DNA from 2 places in the Streptomyces sp. AN091965 genome. Region 2 is predicted to be linked to the other one. Evidence: predicted binding sites of a transcription regulator. Region 2 holds the regulator's gene; the other holds the start of a gene.
The links. The regulator HspR, encoded in region 2, represses chaperone genes until heat shock. The targets are predictions, from matches to a motif close to TTGAGNNNNNNNNNCTCAA.

Region 1 (6,575 bases), 2.4 Mb from region 2:
CCCGGCCTCCTCGTCGTCGACGATCTCCGCCTCGACCACGCCCTCGTCGGCGGGGCCCCGGGTGCCGGCGTCCTGGGGCGCCGCCGTGCTCCCTGCGGCGCCCGCGGCCGCGTACAGGGCCTGCCCCATCTTCTGGCTGACCGCGGCGAGCTTCTCGGCGCCCGCGCGGACGGCGTGGGTGTCGCCGCCGTCGAGAGTGTCCTTCAACTCGGCGGCGGCCGCCTCCACTTCGGCCCTGGTGTCGGCGGGGATCCGCTCACCGTTCTCGCTCAGGAACCGCTCGGTCTGGTAGACGAGCTGCTCGGCCTGGTTGCGGGTCTCGGCGGCCTCGCGCCGCTTGCGGTCCTCCTCGGCGTACTGCTCGGCCTCGCGGACCATCCGGTCGATGTCGTCCTTGGGCAGCGCGGAGCCGCCCGTGACCGTCATGCGCTGCTCGCGCCCGGTGGCCTCGTCCTTCGCCGAGACGTGCATGATCCCGTCGGCGTCGATGTCGAAGGTGACCTCGATCTTGGGCACCCCGCGCGGCGCGGGCGGCAGCCCGGTCAGGTCGAAGACGCCGAGCTTCTTGTTGTACGCGGCGATCTCGCGCTCGCCCTGGAAGACCTGGATGCCGACCGAGGGCTGGTTGTCCTCGGCGGTGGAGAAGGTCTCCGAACGGCGCGTGGGGATGGTCGTGTTGCGCTCGATGAGCTTGGTCATGATGCCGCCCTTGGTCTCGATGCCGAGCGACAGCGGGGTCACGTCGAGGAGCAGGACGTCCTTGACGTCGCCGCGGATCACGCCCGCTTGGAGCGTCGCGCCGAGGGCGACGACCTCGTCGGGGTTGACGCCCTTGTGCGGGTCCCTGCCGGTCAGCTCCTTGACCAGGTCCGTGACCGCGGGCATGCGGGTGGAGCCGCCGACGAGGATGACGTGGTCGATCGCGGAGAGCTGGACGCCCGCGTCCTTGACGGCCTGGTGGAAGGGGCCCTTGCAGCGGTCGAGCAGATCCCCGGTGAGCTCCTGCAGCTGGGCTCGGGTGAGCTTCTCGGCGAGGTGCAGCGGCCCGTCCGCGGAGGCCGTGATGTAGGGCAGGTTGATGTCGGTCTCGCTGGCCGAGGAGAGCTCGATCTTCGCCTTCTCGGCGCCCTCGCGCAGGCGTTGCAGCGCCATCTTGTCCCGGGCGAGGTCGATGCCGTACGCGTTCTTGAACTGCCTGACGAGGTGTTCGACGATGCGCTGGTCCCAGTCGTCGCCGCCGAGCCGCGTGTCGCCGTTGGTGGCTTTGACCTCGATGACGCCCTCGCCCATCTCCAGGAGCGACACGTCGAAGGTGCCGCCGCCGAGGTCGAAGACCAGGACGGTCTGGTCGTCCCCCTTGTCGAGGCCGTAGGCGAGCGCGGCGGCCGTCGGTTCGTTGACGATCCGCAGGACGTTGAGGCCCGCGATCCCGCCCGCCTCCTTGGTGGCCTGGCGCTGGGCGTCGTCGAAGTACGCGGGCACGGTGACCACGGCGTCGGTGACGTCCTCGCCGAGGTAGGACTCGGCGTCCCGCTTGAGCTTCTGCAGGACGCGCGCGGACAGCTCCTGCGCGGTGTACCGGTGGCCGTCCACCGCGCCGCCCTCCGGGAAGCCCCAGGCCGGGTCGCCCATGTGGCGCTTGACGGAGCGCGCGGTGCGCTCCACGTTCGTCACCGCCTGGCGCTTGGCGACCTCCCCGACGAGCACGTCGCCGCTCTTGGCGAAGGCGACGACCGAGGGGGTGGTGCGGGCCCCCTCCGCGTTCGCGATGACGGTGGGTTCGCCGCCCTCCAGGACGGCGACCACGGAGTTGGTCGTGCCGAGATCGATGCCGACCGCACGTGCCATGTCCAACAACCCCTTCCGACGCGGTGATACTCCGCCCTCCAGCACAAAACTTGAGCGGGTTCTTGTCAATGCCGCGTGCGGGGCCGCGCCCGGGCGGGCCCGGCGGGGGTTTCGGACACGACGAAGCCGCCGCCCCGGCGCGCGGGGTCGGCGGCTTCGCCGCGGTGCGGGCGGCGGGTCAGGCCAGCTTCGCCGACAGCGTGATGGTGGTGCCCGTGAGCGCCTGGCTGACCGGGCAGTTGGCCTTGGCGTTCTCGGCGGCGGCGGTGAAGGCCGCCTCGTCGAGGCCCGGCACCTCGCCCTCGACGGTGAGGTGGATGCCCGTGATGCCGGTGCCCGGCTGGAAGGTCACGTCGGCGGACGTGACCAGCTTGGTGGGCGGGGTGCCCGCACCGGTCAGGCCGTGGGACAGCGCCATCGAGAAGCAGCTGGAGTGCGCGGCGGCGATGAGCTCCTCGGGGCTCGTCTTGCCGTTCGCCTCCTCGGCGCGGGACGGCCAGGACACGGCCTGCTGCCCGATGCCCGAGGAGTCGAAGGTCACCGTGCCGGAGCCCTCGGTCAGGCTGCCTTCCCAGACCGTGTGTGCGGAGCGCGTGGTAGCCACGATGCCAAATCCCTTCGGTGAAGTTCCGTGACCCCCATCCGATCACACTCCGGGGGAAATCGCGGCGTACGGGGTCGGTACGGAGCCGTAAGAAGGATCACCCGGGAGGGGGCCCGGCGGGCGCACGCCACCGGCGCGCACTGAACCTTGCGCATCAACTGATCGTCTACGTAAGAAAGTTGAACTCGATTGGGGAAATGTGCGCCATCACCGAAATGAGCACAGAAGTCACCAGGGAAGTCGGCGCAGAAGCCGTCGCGCGAGAGTGGGCGCGGTCACCGTCGCGACAGCGGTGGCCGCGGCGCTCACGGCGGGCCTGACAGGACCGGCGGCGGCCGAGGGGGGCCGGGCGGCCTCCGGGGGCGCCGCGGGGCCCGCCCTGTCGTCGAAGGGCGGAGCCGCGCACCGGCTCACCCTCGTCACCGGCGACCGCGTCGCCGTCGACGCCGGGGGCCGCGTGACGGGCTTCGCCCCCGCGAAGGGCCGCGAGAACATCCCCGTGCGCACCCAGACGGTCGGCGGCCACACGCTGGTCCTGCCGTACGACGCGCGGCGGCTCATCGCCGAAGGCCGGGTCGACCGGCGGCTGTTCGACATCACGGAGCTGAGCCGGAAGGCCACCCGCACGGCCCAGAAGAAGGGCCTGAAACTGATCGTCGGCTACACGGGCGCGGCACGCGGCGCGCGGGCCGGTGTCCGGGCGGCCGGGGACACGACGGTCCGCCGCGTCCTGCCGTCCCTGAACGCGGAGGCCCTCCGCACCCCGCGCCAGGACGCGGCCCTGCTGTGGCGCACCCTCACGGACGCGCGCGGGTACGCCCCCGGGGTGCGCCGGGTGTGGCTCGACGGCGTCCGCGAGGCGAGCCTGGACAAGAGCGTGCCGCAGATCGGCGCCCCGGAGGTCTGGCGGTCCGGGTACGACGGCAAGGGCGTGAAGATCGCCGTCCTGGACTCGGGCGTGGACTCCGCGCACCCCGACCTCAAGGACCAGGTCGTTGCCGAGAAGAACTTCAGCTCGGCCGCCGACGTCGAGGACCGCTTCGGGCACGGCACGCACGTGGCGTCCATCGCGGCGGGCACGGGCGCCGCGTCGGGCGGGAAGCTCAAGGGCGTCGCGCCCGGCGCGAAGGTCCTGAGCGGCAAGGTCCTCGACGACGACGGCTTCGGCGACGACTCCGGCATCGTCGCGGGCATGGAGTGGGCCGCGGCCCAGGGCGCCGACGTGGTCAATCTGAGCCTGGGCGGCGGGGACTCGGAGGGCACCGACCCGCTGGAGGCCGCGGTCGACGAGCTCTCGGCCGACAAGGGCGTCCTGTTCGCCGTCTCGGCGGGCAACGAAGGCGAGTACGGTCCCGGCACCGTCGGCTCCCCGGGCACCGCGAAGGCAGCGCTGACCGTGGGCGCCGTCGACGGCGCCGACAAGCTCGCGGCGTTCTCCAGCCGGGGCCCGATCGGGGACGGCGGCACGATCAAGCCGGACGTGACGGCGCCGGGCGTGGACATCACCGCGGCCGCCGCCCCCGGCAGCCGGATCGAGAAGGAGGTCGGGCAGAACCCCGAGGGCTATCTGACGATCTCCGGCACCTCGATGGCGGCCCCGCACGCCGCGGGCGCCGCCGCGCTGCTCAAGCAGCGGCACCCCACCTGGAAGCAGGCGGAGCTGAAGGGCGCCCTGACGGCGTCCGCGCGGGGCGGCGCGTACAGCCCCTTCGAGCAGGGCGCGGGCCGGATCGCCGTGGACAAGGCCGTCGACCAGACGGTGATCGCCCGGCCGACGTCGCTCGACTTCGGCACGCGGCTGTGGCCGCACACCGACGACAAGCCCGTCACGAAGAAGCTCACGTACGAGAACCTCGGCGAGCGGGACGTCACGCTCGGCCTCGCGGTGGCGGCGACCGACCCGAAGGGCCGCCCCGCGCCCGACGGCTTCTTCACCCTGAGCCGGCGCGAGCTGACGGTCCCCGCGGGCGGCACCGCCGCGGTCGACCTCGTCGCGGACACCCGGCCCGGCGGCTCGGTCAACGGCACGTACGCGGCGTATGTGACCGCGACCGGCGGCGGGCAGAGCGTGCGCACGGCGGCCGTCGTGGAGCGCGAGATCGAGCGGCACGAGGTGACGCTGAGGACCGTCGGCCGCGACGGGCGGCCCGCGCCGCACTATCTGACGCTGCTCCAGGGCCTCACCGGCGGCGACAAGGGCCAGAACCACTGGGTGGACGACGCCTCGGGGACCGTCAGGCTCCGCGTGGCGAAGGGCACGTACCTGCTGGACACGGCGGTCTACGTCGACCCCCGCGACGCCGACAAGGGCACGGACTGGCTGGTCCAGCCCCGGCTCGTCGTGAACAAGAAGACGACCGTGACGCTCGACGCCCGCACGGCGAAGCCGGTCGACATCGGCATCGCCGACCGCACCGCCGAGCTGGTCTTCCTCGACGCCCGGTACACGTACGCGGGCAACGAGCTGGGCGCCCTCAACATCTCGAGGTTCCAGAGCCTGCGCACCGCGCACCTCGGCCCCGCGGTCCCCGCCGGATTCGGCCAGCAGTGGCTCGGGACCTGGCGCAAGGGCGCGGACACGCGCTACGACGTCATGCTCGGCGGCAAGGTCACCCGGTTCGCGACCGGCTACACCCGGCACCTGACGAGGGCCGACTTCGCGAAGCTGACGATCCGCTCCGGCGCGTCGGCCCCCGGCCGGTGGGGCGACCTGTCCATCGCCGGGTACCTCCCGGAGGCGGGCGGCATCTCGCCGATCCTGCCGCCACAGAAGCTGCCACGCACCACGACGGCGCATGTGTCCGCGCTCGACGGCGCGAAGTGGGGCGTCGAGTTCGCGCAGTACGGCGACAAGGACGCAGAGGGCAACCGCCCCCTGGAGAGCTTTTACGAGCGGGACGCGCGGGCCTTCCGGGCCGGGAAGGCCTACACCGCGACGTTCAACACCGGCGTCTTCGGCCCGCGCCTAGGCTCCGGCACGGGCGTCTTCCGCAAGGGCGACGAGCTGCGCGGCCGGATCCCGGTCGTCGCCGACGGCCGGGGGAACCCCGGCTGGACGCGCTACACCACCGAGAAGTCGGTCCTGTACCGCGACGGCGTGAAGGTCGCGGAGAAGAAGGACGCGGTGACGGGCGCCGAGGCCTTCAAGGTCCCGGCGGGCGACGCGGAGTACCGGCTGACGGCCTCCGTGACCCGCTCCCCGAAGCTCGCGGCGGTGTCCTCGCGCGTGGAGGCGAGCTGGACGTTCCGCTCCCGGCACGTGGACGGGGAGGAGCAACTGCCCGTGTCCACCGTCCGCTTCACGCCGAAGGTGGGTCTGGACAGCCGTGCTCCGGCAGGCGTGAAACAGTCCGTCCCGGTCACCGTCCAGGGCCATGCGGCCGGTGGCAATCTCGCGTCCCTGAAGGCGTACGTCAGCTACGACAAGGGGCGTACGTGGACCGCCCTGACGGTCACCGGCGGCAAGGCCGAGGTGACGAACCCGGCCCGCGGCAAGGGCGTCTCCTTCCGCGCCGAGGTCACCGACCGGCAGGGCAACGCGTCGGACGTGACGATTCTCGACGCCTACCTCGGCCGGTAGACGGCAAGTAGACAGCCTCCGTTTTCCGCCAACCGCGCGGCCCCCTCACCGTGTTCGAGGGGGCCGCGCTGGTGCGCGGGGCCGATACGAACACGTGGGCGGCGAACGCCCTGGCCAGCGGGGCCACAGGGGCGGCGCGGCACCCCCGTGACGCGTTCCCTATGGCCGGAATGTCACCTGGGCAAGGCCCTCCGGCAGTGACACTTTTAGGCCCCCTCGACCGCGTGCGGTTCAGCCACGCGACGGGGAGAACCCAGGGGGTAAGGCCATGCGCATGAACTACGCGGACCGCGGTCCGTCTCCGCTGGAGCCGGAGAAGCCGGGCGCGGCCGGGGACCGGGACTCGACGTTCGGCTGGTGGGGCGCCTTCAGCGTCGAGAAGTTCGCCGACGCCTCGCCGCTGTCGTACACGCACGAGGACGCCACCGGCTTCCTCGCGTACCTCCAGCAGTTCTACGACCGCAACTTCTGGTTCGCCGACGGCGGCGTCCAGGTGTGGGCGTACGAGGAGACGTACGACAACTGGCAGGACCGCTACGGCAT
Region 2 (6,575 bases):
ACGGTGCAGCCGGACGCGGCCGAGGACGCCGACGGCGAGGGCGGGACGCCCGACGTCGCGGACAAGGCCGAGGCCAAGGACGCGGGCCGGCCCGCCGACCAGGCCGACAAGGCCGAGAGCAAGGAGAACGGTGGCCCGGACAAGGGCTGACGTTGACACGGACGGCGACGTCGGCCGCGGCCGGGCCCCCGGCGACCATGATGGTCGCGGACCCGGCGTCGCGGTCGGCGTCGGCGTCGACCTGACGACGAGGAAGGAGGGACGTCGGGGATGAGCACCAAGGACTTCATCGAGAAGGACTTCTACAAGGTCCTCGGCGTCCCCAAGGACGCCACCGAAGCCGAGATCAAGAAGGCGTACCGGAAGCTCGCCCGCGAGAACCACCCGGACGCCAACAAGGGCAACGCGAAGGCCGAGGAGCGCTTCAAGGAGATCTCCGAGGCGAACGACGTCCTCGGCGACCCGAAGAAGCGCAAGGAGTACGACGAGGCCCGCGCGCTCTTCGGCAACGGCGGATTCAGGCCAGGCCCCGGAGCGGGCGGCGGCACGTTCAACTTCGACCTGGGCGACCTCTTCGGAGGCGGCGCCCCGGGCGGCGGTGGAGCGGGCGCCGGCGGCTTCGGCGGCGGCCTAGGTGACGTCTTCGGGGGCCTGTTCAACCGCGGTGGCGCGGGCACGGGGACGCGTACGCAGCCGCGCCGCGGCCAGGACATCGAGTCCGAGGTCACGCTGAGCTTCACGGAGGCGGTGGAGGGCGCGACGGTTCCGCTGCGCATGTCCTCGCAGGCCGCCTGCAAGGCGTGCTCGGGCACCGGCGACAAGAACGGCACGCCGCGCGTGTGCCCCACCTGTGTGGGCACGGGCCAGGTCTCCCGGGGCGGCGGTGGCGGGTTCTCCCTCACCGACCCCTGCGTGGACTGCAAGGGCCGCGGCCTGATCGCCGAGACGCCCTGCGAGGTGTGCCACGGCAGCGGCCGCGCGAAGTCGTCGCGGACGATGCAGGTGCGCATCCCGGCGGGCGTCAGCGACGGCCAGCGGATCCGGCTGCGCGGCAAGGGCGCGCCCGGTGAGCGCGGCGGCCCCGCGGGCGATCTGTACGTGGTCGTCCATGTGGACGCCCACCCGGTCTTCGGCCGCAAGGGCGAGAACCTCACGGTGACGGTCCCGGTGACCCTCTCCGAGGCCGCGCTCGGCGGCGAGGTGCGGGTGCCCACGCTCGGCGGCGTGCCCGTCACCCTGAAGCTGCCCCCGGGCACGCCGAACGGACGCACGATGCGGGTGCGCGGCAAGGGCCCCGCCCGCAAGGACGGCACCCCCGGCGACCTGCTCGTCACGGTGGAGGTGTCCGTACCGACGACGCTGTCCCCCGAGGCGAAGGAAGCCCTGGAGGAGTACCGCAAGGCGACTGCGGATCTCGATCCGCGGGCAGAACTGTTCAAGGCCGCGAAGGGAGCGTGACCTCATGGAGCGGGACGGCCGCCGACGCAACCCGTATCAGCTGACGGACGAGACCCCGGTGTACGTCATCTCGGTGGCGGCCCAGCTCTCCGGTCTCCACCCCCAGACCCTGCGGCAGTACGACCGCCTGGGCCTGGTCTCGCCCGACCGCACCGCCGGCCGGGGCCGGCGGTACTCCGCCCGGGACATCGAGCTGCTCCGCACCGTCCAGCAGCTCTCCCAGGAGGAGGGCATCAACCTCGCGGGCATCAAGCGCATCATCGAGCTGGAGAACCAGGTCGCGGCGCTCCAGTCCCGGGTCGCCGAGCTGTCGGCGGCCGTCGAGGGCGCGGCCGCCGCGATGCAGCAGCGCGAGGCCCAGGTCCACGCCTCCTACCGCCGCGACCTGGTGCCGTACCAGGACGTGCAGCAGGCGAGCGCGCTCGTGGTGTGGCGGCCGAAGAGGTCGCCGGAGCAGTAGCCCGCCGGAAGTCCGGCACGCGCAGGCCGGGCGCCCGCCCACGAGTCGTTCGTGGGCGGGCGCCCGGCCTTCGTCGTGCCGGGGCGGCCGTGCGGCTCAGCCGTCGCCGGGCGTCGGCGACGGCTCCCCGGGGGACGGCGAGCCGGTCGGCGGCTGCGTCGGCGGCAGGGTCGGCTCGGTCGGGCGGCTGGTGGCCATGGCGGCCTTGGAGGCGTTGCCCGCGGCGTCGACCGCCTTCACCCAGTAGACGGCCGGGCGGTCCCCGCCCGGGGCCCCGGTGTCGCGGAACGAGGTCGTCGTGGACGTGCCGATCTTCTTGAGCGGCGCGTGCGGGGACTCCGAGCGGTACACCGTGTACGACACCGCTTCGGTGCCGTCGCGCCAGGCCAGGGCTACACCGGGCCCGTCGTCGGGCGTGACGACGGAGAGCTGCTCGGGCGGCAGTGGCGCGATGGTGTCCCGGGCCGCCCGCGCGGCCGAGGAGTACGGCGAGGTCTTGCCGCCGGAACCGACGGCCTTGACCTTGTAGGCGTACGGCACGTCGGGTACGACCCGCCCGTCGGTGTACTTCGGCGTCGTCACGGTGCCGAGGCGGGTGAAGGCGCCGTCGGCCTCGGCCCGGTACACCTCGTACGTGCGAGCGCCCGAAGAGGCGTCCCAGGTCACCGAGTTGGCGCGCTCGCCGGACACGGCCCTGAGCTTCTCGGGGGCCTTGGGCGCGGTGCCCGAGGCGGGGGCGGCGGTGGCGCCGCCGGACCCGGTGTCGAGCGCGGCGCCCAGGCCGAGCCCCGCGGCGAGCACGGCGGCGGCCGCCGCCGACGGCACGGCGAACGAGCGGAGACGGGATCTTCGCGGGGAGGGAGACGGGGAGGGAGACGAGGGGTGAGACACGGCTGGCAGTCCCTTTCCAGGAGTGACGGGAGGTGCACACGTGGGGGGAGAAACCGCTGGTCCGTGGGGGACGGGGCACTCTAGCGAGGAGCCGTAGGGGAACGATAGACGGCGCGCCGCACTCCTATAGTTGGCAGGCTGTCGTGTCTCTTCCGCGGGAAAGCTGGATTCTCCATGGCCATGGTCGGGCTGTTCTGGATCGCCGAGGGCGATGTGTACGTGGGCTCGAAGCCGTCCGGGCTCGCTCCCGGGGTCCGGCTGACACCCGAGGGGGTGGCCGGGCTCGGGCACCAGCAGTCGGGCCTGTGGCTCTGGGACGACGTACGGGCGCTGAGCATCGAGGACGTCCCGGTGAAGTCGCTGAAGCGGCAGGTCGGGATGGTGGTGGACATGGCGCTCACGGTCGGGCTCGGCGGCGGTGAGGACGCGCCCTCGATGACCGTGTGCGTGGAGACCGCCGACCAGGAGGTCGAGCTGACCGCGTACGTGGCGGCGGCGTACGGCTACTCCCAGAAGGAGTACGACCTGTCCCGCGCCCTGCTCGCCCGGCTCACGGAGGGGGCCGCCACGCTGCTGACCACGCTGTCGGCGATGGCCGAGTGGGGGCGCTCGCACGAGGGCGGCACGCCGCGCCGCGAGCTGCGCGAGCGCCTGCTGCGGGAGTGGGCGGGTCAGGCGTAGGCGCCCGGTCCGCGGGGCGCGTGGCTGCCCCGGCCCGCCACGGAAACGTGGCGGGCCGGGGCATCTTAGGGAAGCGCGACCCCGCGGGGGGAGACCACAACAGAGCCGCTGCGGTCATCACCATGCAGTGCCGCGCCCACGCTCCGCTACCGTCAACTTGTTGCGGTGCAAGGGGCGGGGGCGGGGGCAAGTAGCCGCAATTGCGGACGTTCGTGATTCAGCGGCTACGGCCGGGGCCGTGGGATCCGCGGGGGCCGCCCGGGTCCGTGGGGCCGAGGAGGCCCGACTGGCCGATGCGGTAGCCGAGTTGGGTGCGGCCCGTGCTGCCGAGGACCTCGGCCAGCTTGGAGATGTGGACGCGTACGGTCCGCACGTTCATGCCGAGGCGTTCGGCGATGCCCGCGTCCGTGAGGCCCTCCGTGAGCAGTTCGGCGATGGCGCGCTGGCGGGCGGTGACGCCGTCCCGCGCGGGCTGCGGCGCCGGATGCGGGAACAGGGGCGTCGCCAGGCGCCACAGGCGGTCGAAGAGCGCGGCCAGATAGCGGGCCAGGGCGGGCACGCGGATCTCCAGGGCCAGGGCGCGGTCCCGGTCGGCGGGGACGAAGGCGACCGCGCGGTCGAAGACGACGAGCTGGGCCGTGACCTCGCTCAGCGTGCGGACCTCCACGTCGCCCGCCAGCTCCTCGAAGCGGGCGAGCACGGGGAAGGCGTGCCGGGCCGTGTGCTGGTACAGGGTGCGCAGCCGGCAGCCGCGGGACAGCAGCGGCTGTTCGCGCGGCGGCGCCGAGCCCAGGTCCCAGACGCGGTGGAACCCGCCCGGCTGCACGGTCAGGACCTCGTCGGCGCAGGTGTCCGCGGCCCGGCAGACGGCGTCGGTGATCCGGGGCACGCCCCTGAGCAGGGTGATCGCGGAACTCCTGGGCGGTGCGCCACGGTCCGGTGGAGCGGGCGCGGCCGTCCGCTCCGCCGCCCGGCGCGCGAGGGCGAGCAGCGGCTCGAAGGCGGCGGTCAGCTCGGCCTCGCGGCGCCGTTCGTGCGCCACGTCCTCCTCGATGCCGCGCAGCAGCCGCAGCAGGGCGCGCGAGGGGGCGCTGGGCAGCAGCCACGCCATGTCGTCGAGGTCGGGGTGCAGGAGGCCGAAGTCGACCAGGCAGGGCGCGCGTTCCGCGTCCCGCGCGGGTACGCGGCGCTCGCGCAGGGCCCGGGCGTAGAGCGCGGCCCCCGCGGCGCACCACGCGTCGGCCCCGTGCGGGCGGTGCCGCTCGTCCCCCGGGGGCATGTCGGTCCTCCCTCTCACCGGCCGGGTGAGAAACGCCGTGAGGAATGGCGTTCGAGTATTCCGGACTGGCTTATGAGAAAGCCGAGTTGGGTCCGGCTCGTACTGCCGAGGACCTGCGCCACCTTGGCGATGTGGACGCGTACGGTACGGACGTTCAGATCCGTGCGCGTGGCGATTTCCGTGTCGGTGAGGCCTTCGGTGAGAAGGCGTGCGATCTCCAGCTGCACCGGTGAGATCGCCTTGTCGGGCAGGGGCGGGGCGTCTTCCCGGTACAGCGGCCGCGCGAGCCGCCAGAGAATGTCGAAGGCGCTCGCGACGTACGAGATGAGTGCGGGCGAGCGCACTTCGAAGGAGATCTCGCCGCCGGGGTCCGCCGGAATGAACGCGACGCGCCGGTCGAAGAGGATGAGGCAGGGCGGGAGTTCGTCGAGCGTGCGGGCCTCGCCGTCGGCTGCGGGCCCCAGCGGATGCGTCCGGGGCGGCGGCGCGCCGCCCCGCGGCGGCCGGGCGAGGGTGCGCAGCTGCCCGCCGCGTGCGACGAACTCGGCCATGCGCCACGGCTCGTCGTGGGGCAGCAGGCGCGGCCTCGGGCCGCTCGGCTGGACCGCGAGCAGCTCCTCGCGGGCGTCGGCGAGGGCCTGCCGCACGGCCGTCCTGATCCTCGGCACGCCCTGGAGGACGGTGAGGTGCGCCGCCGCCGAGTCCGGGTCGGGGACCGGCTCCGCCCGGATGAGCGGTTCGAAGGCGGCCGCGAGCCGGGCGGCCCGGGCGCGGTGCCGTGCCACGCGCCGCTCGATGTCCTCAAGGAGCCGGGGCAGGGCCACGACGGGCGCGGCGGGCAGCAGCCACGCCGGGTCGCCCGCCGGGTCCGCGCGCAGCAGGCCGAAGGGGCGCAGACAGTCGGCGTGGGCCGCGCCGGCGGGGACGCGGCCGTCGTGCAGGGCCCGGGCGTACAGGGCCCGCGCCTGCTCGCAGAGGACGTCGTGGCCGTGCGGCGGGTGGGCCGAAGGGCCCGCGTCCGTCTCGCGCATCGCTCCGTCCGGCACGGCGCTCCCCTTGCTCCTCCCGCCGGTGCGGCACGTGAGTGGCCATTGTTGCCAACGCGGCAACTGCCTTCAATGGCGGGGCTATTCCTAGCATTCCACAGCCAATTATTCAGACTTCAACGGATGCCCCGGCAGGCCGACGGCAGCTCTGGGGCGGGGCGCCCCGCGGGCCCTCCGTCCTTCCCGCGTGCCACCGCGCGGCACGGAGACCACCGGCGCCGGGGGCCGGGTCCCGCGGCGCGCCGGACGCGCGGGCGGCTCCATTGGTCGGTGCCGCCCTTGGGCTTATGGTGCAGAGAACGCGCCCGCGGACCCGAGTGCCCGCGCGCGCGGAGAAGGGGGGCAGGAGTGGAGGAGACCGGGCTGCGGGGAATACTCCGGAGACTGCGCGCCAGAATCAGGCCCGAGGAAGTCGGGCTGAATGCCAAACCACCGCGCAGGCCCGGCCCGCGCGTCACCGGCCTCTCCCAGCCCGATATGGACATTCTCATGAACCGGTCGGTGGGCACGTACCACCGATTCGAGAGCGGCCGCATTTCCCCGCGCGATGACTATCTGCGCCAAGTGGGCCACATTCTCCGTATGTCCGAGGACGAGTTCACCCAGGTGTATCTGCTCGCGCTCGGCCAGCAGCCGCCGCACCCGCTCTCCCCCGACGTCGGCATCGCCGTGCCGTCGGCCGCCGCCTGGCAGCGCGCGGTCGCGGGCCAGCGCGAGATGGCGTACGTGGTGAACGCCCAGTGGGACCTCGTCGCGTACA

Region 1: the regulator HspR is predicted to act here: its motif matches at 1,899-1,917, upstream of dnaK (molecular chaperone DnaK).

Annotation. Positions count from the first base shown of each region.
Region 1 is NZ_JALDMY010000001.1:7,648,879-7,655,453, reverse strand. Features, by position in the region: gene dnaK (molecular chaperone DnaK) at 1-1,848, opposite strand, end outside; gene MQV74_RS32525 (OsmC family peroxiredoxin) at 2,027-2,452, opposite strand; gene MQV74_RS32520 (S8 family peptidase) at 2,718-6,032, shown strand; gene MQV74_RS32515 (DUF6345 domain-containing protein) at 6,301-6,575, shown strand, end outside.
Region 2 is NZ_JALDMY010000001.1:5,240,952-5,247,526, forward strand. Features, by position in the region: gene grpE (nucleotide exchange factor GrpE) at 1-150, shown strand, start outside; gene dnaJ (molecular chaperone DnaJ) at 271-1,458, shown strand; gene MQV74_RS22225 (heat shock protein transcriptional repressor HspR) at 1,463-1,918, shown strand; gene MQV74_RS22230 (fibronectin type III domain-containing protein) at 2,015-2,743, opposite strand; gene MQV74_RS22235 (hypothetical protein) at 2,984-3,490, shown strand; gene MQV74_RS22240 (helix-turn-helix transcriptional regulator) at 3,708-4,769, opposite strand; gene MQV74_RS41200 (helix-turn-helix transcriptional regulator) at 4,784-5,815, opposite strand; gene MQV74_RS22250 (MmyB family transcriptional regulator) at 6,398-6,575, shown strand, end outside.